Regions from separate parts of the Pectobacterium sp. PL64 genome, predicted to be linked through region 4. Evidence: predicted binding sites of a transcription regulator. Region 4 holds the regulator's gene; each other region holds the start of a gene.
What was found. Region 4 encodes CRP, which controls carbon source genes, mostly activating them, when cyclic AMP is high. Its sites were predicted from a motif close to ATGTGANNNNNNTCACAT; they were not measured.

Region 1 (4,083 bases), 2.1 Mb from region 4:
CATCCGATTAATGAAGTCGCCCTCTTCTTCAATAACAAACTGCTGCGCGGCAACCGAACCACCAAAGCTCACGCGGATGGCTTTGATGCTTTTGCCTCCCCCAACTATCCACCGCTGCTCGAAGCCGGTATCCATATTCGTCGGCTGGCACCGACCGTGGAATGTAACAACTGTCCGCCGCTGAAAGTGCATCACATTACACCGCAGCCTATCGGGGTGATTACGATTTATCCCGGCATTTCTGCCGATGTCATCAGCAATTTCCTCCGTCAGCCGGTGAAAGCGCTTATCCTGCGTTCCTACGGCGTTGGCAACGCGCCGCAAAGCCCCGGACTACTGCACGAATTACGTGAAGCCTCCGCACGCGGTATTGTGGTCGTCAACCTGACACAGTGTATTTCTGGGCGCGTAAACATGGGCGGTTATGCGACAGGCAATGCGCTGGCGCATGCGGGCGTTATCAGTGGTTTTGACATGACCGTCGAAGCCGCGTTGACCAAGCTGCATTACTTACTGAGCCAGCAAGACCTAAGCGCCGATGAAATTCGCCAGCTGATGCAGCAGAACCTGCATGGGGAATTGAGCGATAAAGATTGAGTCAATCACGGAGTCGTAATGAAAAAAGCATTGCTATTAGTTGATTTACAAAACGATTTTTGTCCCGGCGGCGCACTGGCCGTTAACGAAGGCGACCATGTTGTTGCGGTTGCCAACTGTGCGATTGAGGCCTGCATCGCCGCTGGCGTTCCAGTAATTGCCAGCCAGGATTGGCACCCTGCCAATCACGGCAGTTTTGCGGTTAATGCGTATACCAAGGTCGGAGAACTCGGCGAGTTAAACGGATGGCCGCAGATCTGGTGGCCCATTCACTGCGTACAGGGAACAACCGGCGCTGATTTTCATCCAGCACTGAATCAGTCAGCCATTCAGTGGATCGTACAAAAAGGGATTCAGCCGGAGATCGACAGCTATAGCGCTTTTTTCGATAACGGACATCGAGTGAAAACCGAATTGGATGCGTGGCTACACGCCAACCACATCACCCATTTAACCATTCTGGGGCTGGCGACTGATTATTGCGTCAAGTTCAGCGTGCTGGATGCGATTGCGCTGGGCTATCACACCGAAGTCTTGGTGGATGGCTGTCGCGGCGTGAATCTTTCGCCTGATGACAGCGAATTCGCATTACGGGAAATGGCACAGCGTGGGGCGACATTGACGGATATGACGCAGTTTCTTACTACGTTGTCTGCCGCTGACTAACGCGACTAACAACCGAAATAGCGGCAGCCGTGCGGCTGCCTGCTTCTGTTTTACGCGTCGGGTTTTAACGTAATAATAGCGTCAGCGATGTTAAACTCGCGCTTCAGCTCCTGCTTGCTCTTCATCACGATTTCGCCATCAGTGCCAATCGTCATGTGCTCAGCCTGTTCATTATGGCGAGCCTGCCACATCATCACCATTTGCAGGCAGTTTTCTTTCTGTTCCGCCGTCAACGCGACACCGTCTGGCCATTTGCCCAACTCCACCGCCGTGACTAACCGTTGGTAAATTTCTGGCGTCATGGCGTCGATCAGATCATTGAGTTCCATATCCGGTTTCTGCTCCGAGAAAGGTCAGATTTATTCTTACTGGGTTCTTGTGCTAACAGCGTTTTTAGTAGCTGAATCGTTTAAAGCAAGCTATCATCTAGCTTATCGCCGTCGCACCTATCGCAGACAGATTACCCGTCAACGCGTTCGCCATCAACGTCGTCGATGAAACTCAGTGAAGCCGAATTCACGCAGTAGCGTTCACCCGTGGTTTTCGGGCCATCAGGGAACACGTGCCCCAGGTGCGCATCACACTGCCCGCAGCGGATCTCGATACGGCGCATATTGTGTGAATCATCTTCCAGATAGCGAATAGCCTCTGAGGAGACCGGCTGATCGAAGCTCGGCCAGCCACAGCCAGAGTCGTATTTGCTGTCGGAATAAAACAGCGGAGCCTGGCAGCACAGGCAGTGATAAGCGCCAGTGCGCTTGTTATGCAGCAATTTGCCTGAAAACGCAGGTTCCGTACCACGTTGCTGGGTGACATAGCGCTGCATCTCTGTCAATTCAGTATTGTCGGATGGGGTACGCGAAGCAGAGTCGTTAGTCATAGGAAGTCTCACGGCGGGTATTATCAATTCAATTAATCATTGATTATAACAAAAAATTAACAACCTAACAGGCTGTTCTGGCCTAATATTAGGAATGTTATTAGCATGAATATTTAATTGTGATGTGCATCACATATTGAGATCACACAGGCTTTATATGATGCATTTCACCCTCATATCAGTCTTAGATGTTACTTAGTTACAGGGTCGAGCGGTTTTCGCACAAAGTTTGGTCATAGGTTTGACTTACAGCAACTATTGACACGATTCCGCTTGACGCTCAGCAAGGTTTTTGTAATTTTACAACCAACCTTTTATTCACAAACCAATAGCTGGTGGAATATATGACTATCAAAGTAGGTATCAACGGTTTTGGCCGTATCGGCCGTATTGTTTTCCGCGCTGCGCAAGAGCGTTCTGACATCGAGATCGTTGCAATCAACGACCTGTTAGATGCTGAGTACATGGCGTACATGCTGAAGTACGACTCAACTCATGGTCGTTTCAACGGCACCGTTGAAGTTAAAGATGGCCACCTGGTTGTTAACGGCAAAACCATTCGTGTTACCGCAGAGCGCGATCCTGCAAACCTGAAGTGGAACGAAGTCAACGTGGACGTTGTTGCTGAAGCAACTGGCCTGTTCCTGACTGACGACACTGCACGTAAACACATCGCTGCTGGTGCGAAGAAAGTCGTTCTGACTGGTCCATCTAAAGATGACACCCCGATGTTCGTTATGGGCGTAAACCACAAAACTTACGCTGGTCAGGAAATCGTTTCTAACGCATCTTGCACCACCAACTGCCTGGCGCCACTGGCAAAAGTCATCAACGACAACTTCGGTATCGTTGAAGCACTGATGACCACCGTTCACGCAACCACTGCAACGCAGAAAACCGTTGATGGCCCGTCTCACAAAGACTGGCGCGGCGGCCGCGGCGCAGCACAGAACATCATCCCATCTTCTACCGGTGCTGCTAAAGCAGTAGGTAAAGTGATTCCTGAGCTGAACGGCAAACTGACTGGTATGGCGTTCCGCGTTCCTACCCCTAACGTTTCTGTTGTTGACCTGACTGCACGTCTGGAAAAACCAGCGTCTTACAAAGAAATTTGTGCAGCAATCAAAGCCGCTTCTGAAGGCGAGCTGAAAGGCGTTCTGGGCTACACCGAAGACGAAGTGGTTTCTACCGATTTCAACGGTGAAAAACTGACTTCCGTATTCGATGCTAAAGCGGGTATCGCTCTGAGCGATAACTTTGTGAAACTGGTTTCCTGGTACGACAACGAAACTGGTTACTCAAACAAAGTTCTGGATCTGATCGCTCACATCTCTAAATAAGCGTCAGCGATGATTCTGTGAAAAAAGGGCGACGTGATGTCGCCCTTTTTTATTGTCTATTGCAGATTTCTTTTTACCACGAAAAACAATCAAAAAAAGGCACTATCATGCATAACACAATGTTCTCACTCCCTGTCATGAAGCAAATTAGCGCGACCCTCACCCAGCGTCAGTTGGACCAATTACCTATCATCGTCGTCGATCACCCTGAAGTGCGCGCCGCAGTCGCATTACAAGGTGCGCACCTGCTCAGCTGGCAGCCAACAAACGAAGAGCCGGTGCTCTGGCTGAGCGACAATACGCCTTTTACTCATCACGTTGCGATTCGCGGCGGTGTCCCGATCTGTTTCCCTTGGTTTGGCCCTTTCGCCGATCCTAATCACGGTTTTGCCCGCCTGCTGCCGTGGGAATTTACCGACCACAGCGAAGATGAACACGGCGTACAGCTCACCTTTACGCTGAAAGACAATGAAGAAACGCGCAAGAGCTGGCCGCATGCGTTCACGCTCATCGCCCGCTTCAAGCTGGGCAAAGAATGTGGCATTGAACTGGAAGCGCATGGCGATTACAGCATTACCAGCGCGCTGCACACCTATTTCA
Region 2 (4,083 bases), 160 kb from region 4:
GAAAGTACTAGTACTAAAAGAAACGGAGAGCGCGAGGGCGGAGAGTAGGGATGTTACGGTAACGTTCATGCGATCAAACCTCTTTCTGTTGAGAGAAAGGCGGCGTCATCATGACGCCGCCAGAGGGATGCTTACAAGAGCGGGTTAGGCGCGATGGGCTAACTCTGCTTTATGCTTTTTCTCATTCAGCATAACAACAACCAGAAGAATTACAGCCAGAATGCTGCCGCCGATCATGACCATGAAGCCGCCGTCCCAACCGAAGAAGTCAACGGTGTAGCCGACGATGGCGCTAGCGGCAACGGAACCGCCCAGGTAGCCGAACAGACCGGTGAAGCCCGCTGCGGTACCCGCTGCTTTTTTCGGTGCCAGTTCCAGTGCATGCAGACCAATCAGCATGACCGGGCCGTAAATCAGGAAGCCGATGACGATCATACAGGCCATGTCCACACCTGGATTGCCGGCTGGGTTCATCCAGTAAACGATGGTTGCTATTGTCACCAGCGTCATGAAGAACACGCCCGTTGCACCACGGTTGCCTTTGAAGACCTTGTCGGACATCCAACCGCACAGCAGCGTGCCCGGAATACCTGCGTATTCGTAGAAGAAATAGGCCCAGGAAGACTTATCCAGTGCGAAGTGTTTAACTTCCTTCAGGTAGGTCGGTGACCAATCGAGGATACCGTAACGCAGCAGGTAAACGAAGACGTTGGCAATCGCGATGTACCACAGCAGTTTGTTCGGGAAAACGTACTGCATGAAGATCTGCTTAGCCGTCAGTTCTTCTTCCGCTTTTTCATTGTAATCAACCGGATAATCGTTTTTGTACTCTTCAATTGGCGGCAGACCACAGGATTGCGGCGTGTCACGCATCAGTGCAAAAGCGATCATGGCAATCAGAATGGCGGCGAAGGCCGGCATATAGAGTGCTGCTTTCCAGTCGTTGAACCAGGCCATACCCAGCAGGAACAGCAGAGGAGGAATACCACCGCCGACGTTGTGAGCACAGTTCCATACGGACACGATGCCACCACGTTCTTTCTGCGACCACCAGTGAACCATGGTACGTCCGCACGGCGGCCAACCCATACCCTGGAACCATCCGCACAGGAACAGCAGGACAAACATAATCGCAATGCTGGACGTTGCCCACGGCACGAAGCCCATGAACAGCATGACCGCACCAGACAGAATCAGACCCGCAGGCAGGAACACGCGTGGGTTAGAACGGTCGGATATCGACCCCATGATGAATTTAGAAAAGCCATAGGCGATGGAAATGCCGGACAGCGCAAAACCCAGATCGCCACGCGAGAAGCCTTGCTCAATCAGGTAAGGCATGGCGAGTGCGAAGTTTTTACGCACCAGATAGTAGGCGGCGTAGCCAAAAAAGATCCCCATGAAAATCTGCCAGCGCAGGCGGCGATAGAGCGGATCGACGTGTTCTTGCGACACGCGCGGCTGGTGGGCGGCGGGCCTAAAAATACTCAGCATAGAGATCTCCAATGCGAAAAAAAACGATAGCTTTTTTGTTCTATTACGAACGTTATTGTAAGGGGATAGCGTGCAAATGAGTGTGATTCATGACGCTGATGTTACACTTTTATGAAACTGTGACGATTTTTGCGCTCATGTTAACAGAATCGGAAAATTCCACAGTGCGGTTTTAGTGACCTAAATCACACTTATTGTTTTTAAACCCCGCTTTATTTTCGTTTAGTGTTCGTTTTTGCTCTTTATCAAACATTAACCCTTCTTTCTGTGTCCCAATAGCAACATGTATACCATCCGCCTGGAGCGAGACATGAAGCAAAATACGGGGAACTGGCGTGAAACTGACGTGGTTGTCATCGGCGGTGGTGCGACGGGAGCGGGAACGGCACGGGACTGTGCTCTGCGTGGACTGCGCTGCCTGCTGCTTGAACGTTATGATATTGCGACCGGAGCGACCGGCCGTAATCACGGCTTATTACACAGCGGCGCCCGCTATGCGGTAACCGATGGCGAGTCTGCCCGCGAATGTATTGAAGAAAACCAGATTCTCCGGCGGATCGCTCGCCACTGTATTGAACCTACCGACGGTCTGTTTATCACCTTGCCCGAAGACGATCTCGGCTGGCAGGCACAGTTTATTACCGCCTGCCAGCAGGCGGGGATTCGCGCGCAGGCGTTGGACCCGCAGGAAGCGTTACGACTGGAACCGGCAGCAAATCCGACGCTGATTGGCGCGGTGCGCGTGCCGGATGGGTCGGTCGATCCTTTTCGCCTGACGGCGGCCAACATGATCGATGCCTGCGAGCACGGCGCGGAAGTCTTGACCTATCACGAGGTCATTGGTCTGATTCGCAAGGGCGATCGTATTACCGGCGTGCGCGTTTTCGACCATAAAAAAGGTGTAGAAACAGAAATTTATGCACAGATAGTAGTCAACGCGGGCGGTATTTGGGGGCAGCACATTGCGGAATATGCCGATCTGCGCGTGCGCATGTTCCCGGCAAAAGGCGCGCTGTTGATTCTTGGACACCGTATCAACAACATGGTGATCAACCGCTGCCGAAAACCAGCAGATGCCGACATTCTGGTGCCGGGCGATACCATTTCGCTGATTGGCACCACCTCAACCCACATCGATTACGATCAAATCGACAATATGCTGGTGACGCCTGCCGAGGTGGAAACGCTGATGCGGGAAGGTTCGATGCTGGCACCGACGTTGGCGAGCACGCGTATTCTGCGCGCCTATGCGGGCGTCCGACCGCTGGTTGCCAGCGATAGCGACCCGAGCGGCCGTAGCGTGAGCCGCGGCATTGTGCTGCTCGACCATGCCAGCCGCGACGGGCTGGAAGGGTTCATTACTATCACTGGCGGCAAGCTGATGACCTACCGGCTGATGGCGGAGTGGGTGACAGACGCCATCTGCAAAAAGCTGGGTCATGACGTGGCCTGCTCGACGGCACAGACGCCGCTGCCCGGTTCTGAATCGCTGGAGGAGGTGAAATCCGCTCCTCACGCCCTGTCTGCTTATCCTGCGGCAAAACCGCTCTCTGCGCCGCTGCGCGGTTCGGCGATTTATCGCCACGGTGAACGTGCCGGAAGAATGCTGTCCGGTGAGCGTCTGGACCGCAGCCTGGTGTGCGAGTGTGAGGCGGTGACGGCGGGGGAAGTGCGCTACGCCGTGGAATCACTGCAGGTGAATAACCTGATTGATTTACGCCGGCGCACCCGCGTGGGTATGGGCACCTGTCAGGGTGAACTGTGCGCCTGTCGTGCGGCGGGTTTGCTGTGCCGTCTGGGCACCGCGACGCCGGAGCAGTCGCTCACGCAGCTCAGCCAGTTTTTGAACGAACGCTGGAAAGGCATTCGCCCGATTGCGTGGGGCAATGCGCTGCGCGAAAGCGAGTTTACCAGCTGGATTTATCAGGGATTGTGCGGCCTGTCGGCCAGCGACAGCCAGGAGGATCGTCATGCGCTATGACGTTGTGATTATCGGTGGCGGACTGGCGGGATTGACCTGCGGCATTCGCTTATCGGAGCAGGGGAAACGCTGCGCGATTGTCAGCGCGGGGCAGAATGCGCTGCATTTTTCTTCCGGCGCGCTGGATTTACTCTCCCATCTGCCTGACGGGCAGCCCGTGAGCCAGCCGCTCGATGCGCTGGATGAATTGGCGCGTCAGGCTCCTCATCACCCTTATTCCCGCATGGGCGCGGCGGCAGTTTCGGCACTGTTGCCACAGGTTGAAGCATTGCTGGAACGCAGCAATATCACCTTGCAGGGCAATCATCAGCAGAACCACTGGCGCATGACGCCGTTAGGTAAGTTTCGCGCCTGCTGGCTGAGTCCGGTTGATGGCGTAACGCGTGGTCTGCCGGATTCCCGCTTTGGCGACAATCCGCTGATTGCGGGAATCGAAGGCTTTCTGGATTTTCAGTCCCGTATTGTGGCCGGTACGCTTCAGGCGCAGGGGATCGCGGCACGCAGTGATGAGCTCAAGCTGCCCGTGCTGGATCGGTTGCGTCAGAACCCCAGCGAATTCCGCGCGGTCAACATCGCCCGCGTGCTCGACCGACCGGAAAATCGTTCGG
Region 3 (4,083 bases), 300 kb from region 4:
CTACCGCATTTTTGATTGAGCCCGCGGCGATGATGTGGTTTTCCTTGATCAGGAAGGCGTCGGATAAACCGAGTCGATGGTTGTCTCCGCCACCGCATGATACGGCGTATTTCAGTGCGGTTCTCAGCCCCGGCAGCGTCTTGCGCGTATCCAGCAGTCGAGTGCGTGTTCCCTGCAATACGGCAACATAGCGGCTGACTTCAGTGGCGACGCCGGATAGCGTTTGCAGGAAGTTCAGCGCGGTACGTTCGCCCGTCAGGAGCTGTTTGGCTGGGCCGGTGATGTCACACAGCGTTTGGTTAGGCGTGATAGCGTCGCCATCGGCAACGTGCCAGACGATCGTTGTCGTGTTGCCCAATTGAGAAAAGACTTCCTCAAGCCAGCGCGTACCACAGAATATGCCCGCTTCACGCGTGATAATGCGTGCGCTGACGGTCTCGTTGTCGGGGAGCAGAAGCGCGGTAATGTCTTGATTAGCATCGACGATGCCACCTAAATCTTCACGCAAGGCCAGTTGCACGCTGGCGGGAATATCTTGTGCAATACGAGCGAGCAAGGCTTGTTGGCGTTGTTCCTGACTGTAGCGACGCGTTGACATGACAAAACTCCGAAGGGGGATTCGGAGGTCTATGCTACCTTGTTTACATCAGGACATCCAGAATGAATAGTTATTACAATTCAGTCGGTTACTGTTATTAATCTTCCGGCGAACATCCGTGGTCGCCGGAAAGAGGAGGCGATTTTAGAAGTTGTAACCGACGACCAGGTAGTAGCCCCAGCCGGTAGATTTCACTTCAAACGGGCCTTTGCCGAAATTAAGTTCTGCGCCATCAGCCCATTGGCCGCCGTTGTGGAAGTAACGAGCGACGAAAGAGTAGTGCCAGTGGTCGTAGCCCAGCGCCAGAATATGGCTGGAGGCAATGGAATTGTTGGTGCGGCTTGAGTTCGATTTATCACGCAGTTCTGAGCCAAAATCGAAATTGGTGAAGCTGATATACGAGACGTTGCCGCCCAGCATTGAGCCCAGTGGGTAAGAGTATTTCACTTTTACACGGTAGCCGTCCCACTCGTTTTCGTTAGCGGCGCCGTAGTTTTGCCATTGGTATTTGGCATAGCCGTTCACTGACAGAGACAGGTCTGTGCCGGTATCAATATCAGTACCTAAGCCCATGTACCAGGTGCTCTGGCGTGAACCGCTGTTGCGACCCTGATCGTAAATAACGTTATTGGCGATGTACCACTCTTTAAACGGACCAAAGCTCAGATCAGCGCCCGTCAGCTTATCAATAGAGAAACGTGGTTCGATCTCGACAAACAGCGGAGAGCCTTTGTCCCAAATGCCACGGCTGTCGGGATCGCCACCAAAAAACTTAGGCGCATCGGCGTAGCCGTAGAAATCGAACCAGTCTTTACGCGCAAATGCTTCGTATTCCAGGTAAGTCGTGCTGTTCAGTTGCGGCCCGAAACGCGTGTGGGCGCTACCGACGACGTTAATGCTCTGGTGCCACCAGTCGGACAGGTATTCGGCTTTATTGCTGTCGGCAAGAGCAGGCATTGAGCATGACAGTGCGAGCAACGCGCCTGCGGCGAAAGTTTTTTTCATGTTAAGTACCATAGTGTTAGACGTTATTTACGTCGTACGTAAGACCGCAAAATAAGTTTTGGTAATATCTAAAAAAATCAGAAGATAATTTTGTCATGCATTTTAAGTAAAAATAGACGCAATGCACGAAAACGATTGCCTTTTGTTATGCCATTACATTTGTAATGTGATTTTAATCACATAATGGTGTTAGGGATTTCACCTTACTAAAAAAGGTATCGGGATTGCGTTTGGGCAGGAAAGCGGCGGGAATATCACAAAACAAACGGTAAAACCTATTGATATCCAGTTGAATAGATAGCGTGGCGCGAAACATGGTATCTTGGAGACAAGCACCTTTTGGCTACAATTGTTTTTACACCTGACATTATTTTTATATCTGACATTGTTTTTATTCCGGAAATTGATTTTTCGCCTGATTCAGCCGGCAAACGATACGATGCGAGGTTATCGCCGATGCTTTTGGAAAATGGCTGGTTATCCGACATTACACACACGCCTTCACCGCATTATGATGGTCGCCCGAATGATGAGGTGCCTTCCCTACTGGTGATCCACAATATCAGTCTGCCGCCCGGCGAGTTTGGCGGGCCGTATATCGATCAACTGTTTACGGCGACGTTGGATCCCACTGCGCATCCTTATTTCGCCGACATTTCCCATTTACGCGTCGCGGCACACTGCCTGATTCGCCGCGATGGGCAAATCACCCAGTATGTGCCTTTCGATCAGCGCGCCTGGCATGCCGGTGTGTCGGTGTTTGAAGGCCGGGAACGCTGTAATGATTTCTCTATTGGCATTGAGCTGGAAGGGACGGATACGCTGCCTTTTACCGCGCAGCAGTATCACTCGCTGGTGGCGATTACACGCCTATTAATGCGGGCCTATCCTATTACGCTATCGCGCATTACCGGACACAGCGACATCGCGCCGGGCCGTAAAACCGACCCCGGACCGGCATTTGACTGGGACGGCTATCATCGTTTGCTACAAGAAAACTGGACAGAGAATAAAGGGAGTCTGGATTAATGACGCTGTTTACACTGTTGCTTACGCTGGCATGGGAACGCTTGTTCAAACAGGGCGAGCACTGGCAGATCGATCATCGGCTTGAGGTTGTATTCCGGCACGTACCGTCTCCGTCTTTATTGCAAACGCTGTTCCTGACGCTCTGTAGCATGGGCATCGTGGCGGGCTTGCTGTGGCTCACGAGCGGTATTCTGTTCGGCCTGATTTCTCTTTTGCTGTGGATTGTCATCAGCCTGATGTGCATTGGCGCGGGTGAAATCCGTCAGCACTATCGGCGCTATTTGCAGGCGGCACAGCGCGGCGAGGCGGATGCCCGCCGGGAAATGGCGGCTGAACTGGCGCTGATTCACGGTCTGCCCGTTGGCACGGGAGAAGAAGAGCAACTGAAAGAGCTGCAAAATGCGCTGCTGTGGATAAATTTCCGGTTTTATTTAGCGCCGCTGTTCTGGTTTATCGCTGCTGGACCCTACGGGCCGATTGCGCTGACGGGGTATGCATTTTTACGCGCCAGACAGACCTGGCTTGCCCGCCACCACACCCCGCTGGAGCGCGCGCAGTCTGGCGTCGATAGTTTACTGCATTGGCTTGATTGGATTCCCGCCCGCTTGGTCGGTGCCGCTTATGCATTGCTGGGGCACGGAGAGAAAGCACTGCCTGCGTGGTTCGCCTCGTTGGGGGATTCCCGCAGTTCACAGTATTGGGTGTTGACTCAACTGGCCCAATTTTCTCTCGCGCGTGAATCCTACGTTGAGCCTGTAGAGACGCCGAAAGCCGCCGTGACGCTGGCGAAAAAGGTGACGCTGGCATTAGTGGTGGTCGTCGCGCTTCTGACGATATACGGTGCGCTGGTTTAATTTCTAAATGTACGTCCCAACCGACGTCCCAGCGCACTCTTCTCTCGCTTATTGCCTGTCTGCGGGCGGTTCGCCGAACACCGGCATACCGTCACGATCCCAGGTGAAGGTTTTAATCCGCGTATGGCGATTCGGGTCATACAGCGGGTCGCCTTCGATCTCCGTGTAGTTGCGGGCGTGGTAAACCAGAACGTCTTCGCCCGTTTCTGTTTGGGTAAAGCTATTATGGCCTGGTCCAAACTGCCGATTTTCTCGGCTGGTGGTAAAGACCGGCTGCTGCGATTTATGCCAGCTTGTCGGGTTCAACAGATCGCTGTCTGTATTCGCCCACAGTAAGCCGATACAGTAATTTTCATCGGTGGCGCTGGCGGAATAGGTGATGAAGAGACGTTCGCCGTGCTTAATGACAGCGGGCCCTTCATTGACTTTAAAACCAATCACTTCCCACGGCAGCTCCGGCTTGCTCAACATGACCGGCGTACCTTTCAGCGTCCACGGATTTTCCATTTCCGCCAGATACAGATTCGAATTACCTGAAATAGCGGGATCTTTTTGCGCCCACAGATAGTAGCGTTTGCCTTTATGTTCAAAGTGGGT
Region 4 (4,083 bases):
GCATGAAGGGAAGCGTGATGAGATTATGGGGATCCGCCATCGCATATTGCCGCTGGAAGGGGTTCAGTTTCACCCAGAGAGCATTCTTAGCCAGCAAGGGCATCAGCTTTTGGATAATTTCCTTAAAATTTAGCTATATAGAAAGTTATTCTCCTCAGTAGCCGATTTAATATTGCCTGTAATTGATTTTTTATGCATATTTATTGACTATATTTTCATTCCGACATGATGGGCAGCAGAGTGAGGCAGCAAATGGCAGCAGAGCAGAAAGCAGTGACACGGGATACTCACGATAAAGTGATTTTGCCAGTTTATGCACCCGCGAAGTTTGTACCCGTGAAAGGTAAAGGGAGCCGCGTCTGGGATCAGGACGGCCGCGAGTATATCGATTTTTCCGGTGGTATTGCGGTTACGGCGCTGGGTCACTGCCATCCTGCATTGGTGAATGCGTTGCAGCAGCAGGGTGAAAAGCTGTGGCACACCAGCAATATTTTCACTAATGAGCCTGCGCTACGCCTCGCCAGCAAATTGATTGATGCTACTTTTGCCGACCGCGTGTTCTTTGTTAACTCCGGTGCTGAGGCTAACGAAGCGGCCTTTAAGCTGGCGCGTCACTATGCGGTTAAACGCCATAGTCCGTATAAAACCAAGATCATCTCCTTCTACAATGCATTCCATGGTCGGACGCTGTTCACCGTCTCGGTCGGCGGACAGCCTAAATATGCCGACGGTTTCGGACCTAAGCCTGCGGATATTGTTCATGTTCCCTTCAACGATCTGGCTGCGGTTAAAGCGGTGATGGACGATCACACCTGTGCAGTCGTGCTGGAGCCGATTCAGGGTGAAGGGGGGATTACGCCTGCTACGCCTGAGTTTTTACAAGGCGTTCGCGATCTGTGCGATCAGCACAAGGCGCTACTGGTGTTTGATGAAGTGCAGAGCGGAATGGGGCGTACTGGCAAACTATTCAGCTACATGCACTACGGCATTACGCCGGATATTCTCACAACGGCTAAAGCCTTGGGCGGTGGTTTCCCAATTAGCGCGATGCTGACGACGGAAGAGATCGCATCGGCCATGACGGTTGGTGTACACGGCACCACCTATGGCGGCAATCCGCTGGCCTGTGCGGTGGCGGAAGCCGCGCTGGATATTATCAACACGCCGGAAGTGCTGTCAGGCGTGGCGGATCGCCACGATCGCTTTGTCAGTGAGCTTGAGAAAATCAATCAGCAGTACGGTGTATTCGAACAGGTTCGCGGTATGGGGTTGCTGTTGGGCGCGGAACTGAAACCGCAATGGCACGGTCGTGCAGGCGAGTTTCTGGCGGCGGCAACGGCTCAGGGGCTTATGGTACTGATGGCTGGGCCGAATGTGATCCGCTTTGTACCGTCTTTGATCATTAATGAAGACGATATTGTGCAAGGGATGGCCAAATTCGCCAAAGCCGTCGCGCAGGTCGTTAACGCAGCAAACTGACTCTGTTCTTAAAAGATCAGCTATAAAAAAACGTAGGGAACGTTTTTCAACGTCGTTTTGCGACGGCCCGTAGGGTGGTGAGCAGGACGCTCGCCATAAAAAAACGTAGGGAACGTTTTTCAACGTCGCTTGCGACGGCCCGCAGGGTGGCGAGCAGGATGTTCGCCATAAAAAAAGCGTGAGGCCGAGGCTTCACGCTTTTTTATTGGTAGGGTACCGCGACAGGGGCTTAGCGAGTGCCGTAAACGACAATCGTTTTACCGTGTGCAGAGATCAGGTTCTGGTCTTCTAACATTTTCAGAATGCGGCCCACGGTTTCACGCGAGCAGCCAACGATTTGCCCAATTTCCTGACGAGTAATTTTTATTTGCATGCCATCTGGATGCGTCATGGCATCAGGTTGTTTGGCCAGGTTGAGTAGGGTTTGGGCAATACGGCCGGTCACATCAAGGAAGGCGAGGTTGCCGACTTTCTCAGAGGTAACCTGAAGTCTGCTTGCCATTTGCGCAGACAGACGCATGAGGATATCCGGGTTAACCTGGATGAGCTGGCGGAATTTTTTATAGGAAATTTCAGCCACTTCACAGGCAGTTTTTGCCCGAACCCAGGCGCTGCGTTCCTGACCTTCTTCAAACAGGCCGAGCTCGCCGATAAAATCGCCCTGATTGAGGTAGGAGAGAATCATTTCCTTGCCTTCTTCATCTTTGATTAGCACTGCGACAGAGCCTTTCACGATGTAGTAAAGCGTTTCTGCTTTTTCACCTTGGTGAATCAGCGTGCTCTTCGATGGATACTTGTGAATATGACAATGGGAAAGGAACCATTCGAGAGTTGGGTCTGTTTGCGGTTTGCCGAGAACCATTCGCTATCATCCTCTGTTGTAATTCACTGCGCAAATTACAGGGGTCAGAGTTCCCTGTACGGCGTGTTTAACTGCTAAAAAAATAAAATTCAGTCTAGGCAGAATGACGTCAGGGAATATACTGAAACCTCTGTACCCTTTATTTTCCGGTTGCTGCCTTGCCGCACCGTAAACATGGCTGGGGTATGTCTGGCCAGGTCATCATCTTCTTCGTTTCTGGGTTTGTCCAGAAAAGGTCTATTCTATTTTCGTTTTAACACAGCTTTAAGGACGTGTCTTGTGTTGTCTCGCTTCAGCATGACAAAGCGCTGATTAACGCTGGTTTTTGTACAGTAACGGTATAAATTTTCAAAAAATTTTTAGTGGAGAGGCATCATGCAGGCACGGGTAAAATGGGTTGAATGCTTAACGTTTTTGGGCGAATCCGCATCAGGGCATCAGATATTGATGGACGGCAATTCCGGTGATAAAGCGCCGAGTCCGATGGAAATGGTGTTGATGTCTGTAGGCGGATGCAGCGCGATTGATGTGGTATCGATTCTGCAAAAAGGCCGCAACGATGTCGCGGATTGCGAAGTGAAATTAACGTCAGAGCGTCGGTCTGACGCGCCGCGTTTATTTACCCACATCAATCTGCATTTTATCGTGACGGGAAAAGGATTGACCGACAAAGTTGTCGAGCGAGCCGTTGCACTGTCGGCGGAAAAATACTGCTCTGTCGCACTGATGCTGGGCAAAGCCGTTGAGGTGACGCACAGCCACGAAATTAGGGTGCTGGCATAACCCCTGTCTCTGGGCACTAATTCTGGTCACTTAAGCCTGTTATTAGGGGAAACACAGGGGGAGGTTCCCGTAGGGAGGCCTCACCCCTGTGGTCGCCCCGTGTATCTCGATGCTTATTCGATGGTTTTCCCTTCAATTAACCGCTGTACCAGCGGCGCCATGATTAATTCCATCGCCAACCCCATTTTCCCGCCGGGAACGACCAGCGTGTTGATGTGGGAGATAAAGGAACCCTGCAACATGGCGAGCAGATAGGGATAATCAATATTATCCAATCCCTGAAAGTGAATCACGACGAAGCTTTCGTCCAGTGAAGGAATCGACTTGGCGGCGAACGGGTTGGAGGTGTCCACGGTAGGCACGCGCTGGAAGTTGATGTGGGTGCGAGAGAACTGTGGCGTGATATAGGTGATGTAGTCTTCCATTGAGCGGACGACGGAATCCATCACTGCTTCACGCGAGTGGCCGCGCTCATTGACGTCACGAATCAGCTTTTGAATCCATTCCAGGTTGACGATCGGTACCACGCCGACGAGTAAATCCACATGCTGTGCCACGTCGTTTTGCTCGGTGACCACGCCGCCGTGCAGTCCTTCATAGAACAGGATATCGGTGGGTTCCGGCATTGGTTCCCACGGCGTGAACGTTCCGGGAACCTGATTATAGGGAATCGCTTCATCGTAGGTGTGAAGGTATTTACGCGTCTGGCCGCGCCCGTGCAGGCCATATTCAATAAACGACTGTTCCAGCAGGCTGAAATCATTCGCTTCCGGGCCGAAATAACTGATGTGGCGTCCTAAATCACGCGCTTTACGAATCGCCATATCCATTTCCGGACGGGTATAGCGGTGAAAGCTATCGCCTTCTAACTGGGCGGCACGCAGATCAAACTGCTGGAAAATCTTACGGAAGGCCAGACTGGTTGTCGTGGTTCCCGCTCCGCTGGAGCCGGTAACCGC

Region 1: a site for CRP is predicted at 2,261-2,278, ahead of msrB (peptide-methionine (R)-S-oxide reductase MsrB). Genes of this name have one in related genera too.
Region 2: a site for CRP is predicted at 1,668-1,685, ahead of glpT (glycerol-3-phosphate transporter). Genes of this name have one in related genera too.
Region 3: a site for CRP is predicted at 1,768-1,785, ahead of HP572_RS16350 (nucleoside-specific channel-forming protein Tsx). Genes of this name have one in related genera too.

What each region holds. Positions count from the first base shown of each region.
Region 1 is NZ_CP092070.1:1,859,335-1,863,417, reverse strand. Features, by position in the region: gene ansA (asparaginase) at 1-597, shown strand, start outside; gene pncA (bifunctional nicotinamidase/pyrazinamidase) at 616-1,263, shown strand; gene HP572_RS08180 (YeaC family protein) at 1,314-1,592, opposite strand; gene msrB (peptide-methionine (R)-S-oxide reductase MsrB) at 1,724-2,143, opposite strand; gene gapA (glyceraldehyde-3-phosphate dehydrogenase) at 2,488-3,483, shown strand; gene HP572_RS08165 (D-hexose-6-phosphate mutarotase) at 3,591-4,083, shown strand, end outside.
Region 2 is NZ_CP092070.1:4,105,352-4,109,434, reverse strand. Features, by position in the region: gene glpQ (glycerophosphodiester phosphodiesterase) at 1-69, opposite strand, end outside; gene glpT (glycerol-3-phosphate transporter) at 145-1,494, opposite strand; gene glpA (anaerobic glycerol-3-phosphate dehydrogenase subunit A) at 1,805-3,475, shown strand; gene glpB (glycerol-3-phosphate dehydrogenase subunit GlpB) at 3,465-4,083, shown strand, end outside.
Region 3 is NZ_CP092070.1:3,650,455-3,654,537, reverse strand. Features, by position in the region: gene nadC (carboxylating nicotinate-nucleotide diphosphorylase) at 1-598, opposite strand, end outside; gene HP572_RS16350 (nucleoside-specific channel-forming protein Tsx) at 743-1,603, opposite strand; gene ampD (1,6-anhydro-N-acetylmuramyl-L-alanine amidase AmpD) at 2,060-2,632, shown strand; gene ampE (beta-lactamase regulator AmpE) at 2,632-3,486, shown strand; gene HP572_RS16335 (family 43 glycosylhydrolase) at 3,535-4,083, opposite strand, start outside.
Region 4 is NZ_CP092070.1:3,945,866-3,949,948, reverse strand. Features, by position in the region: gene HP572_RS17750 (aminodeoxychorismate synthase component II) at 1-133, shown strand, start outside; gene HP572_RS17745 (aspartate aminotransferase family protein) at 253-1,479, shown strand; gene crp (cAMP-activated global transcriptional regulator CRP) at 1,709-2,341, opposite strand; gene HP572_RS17735 (OsmC family protein) at 2,717-3,124, shown strand; gene HP572_RS17730 (phosphoribulokinase) at 3,238-4,083, opposite strand, start outside.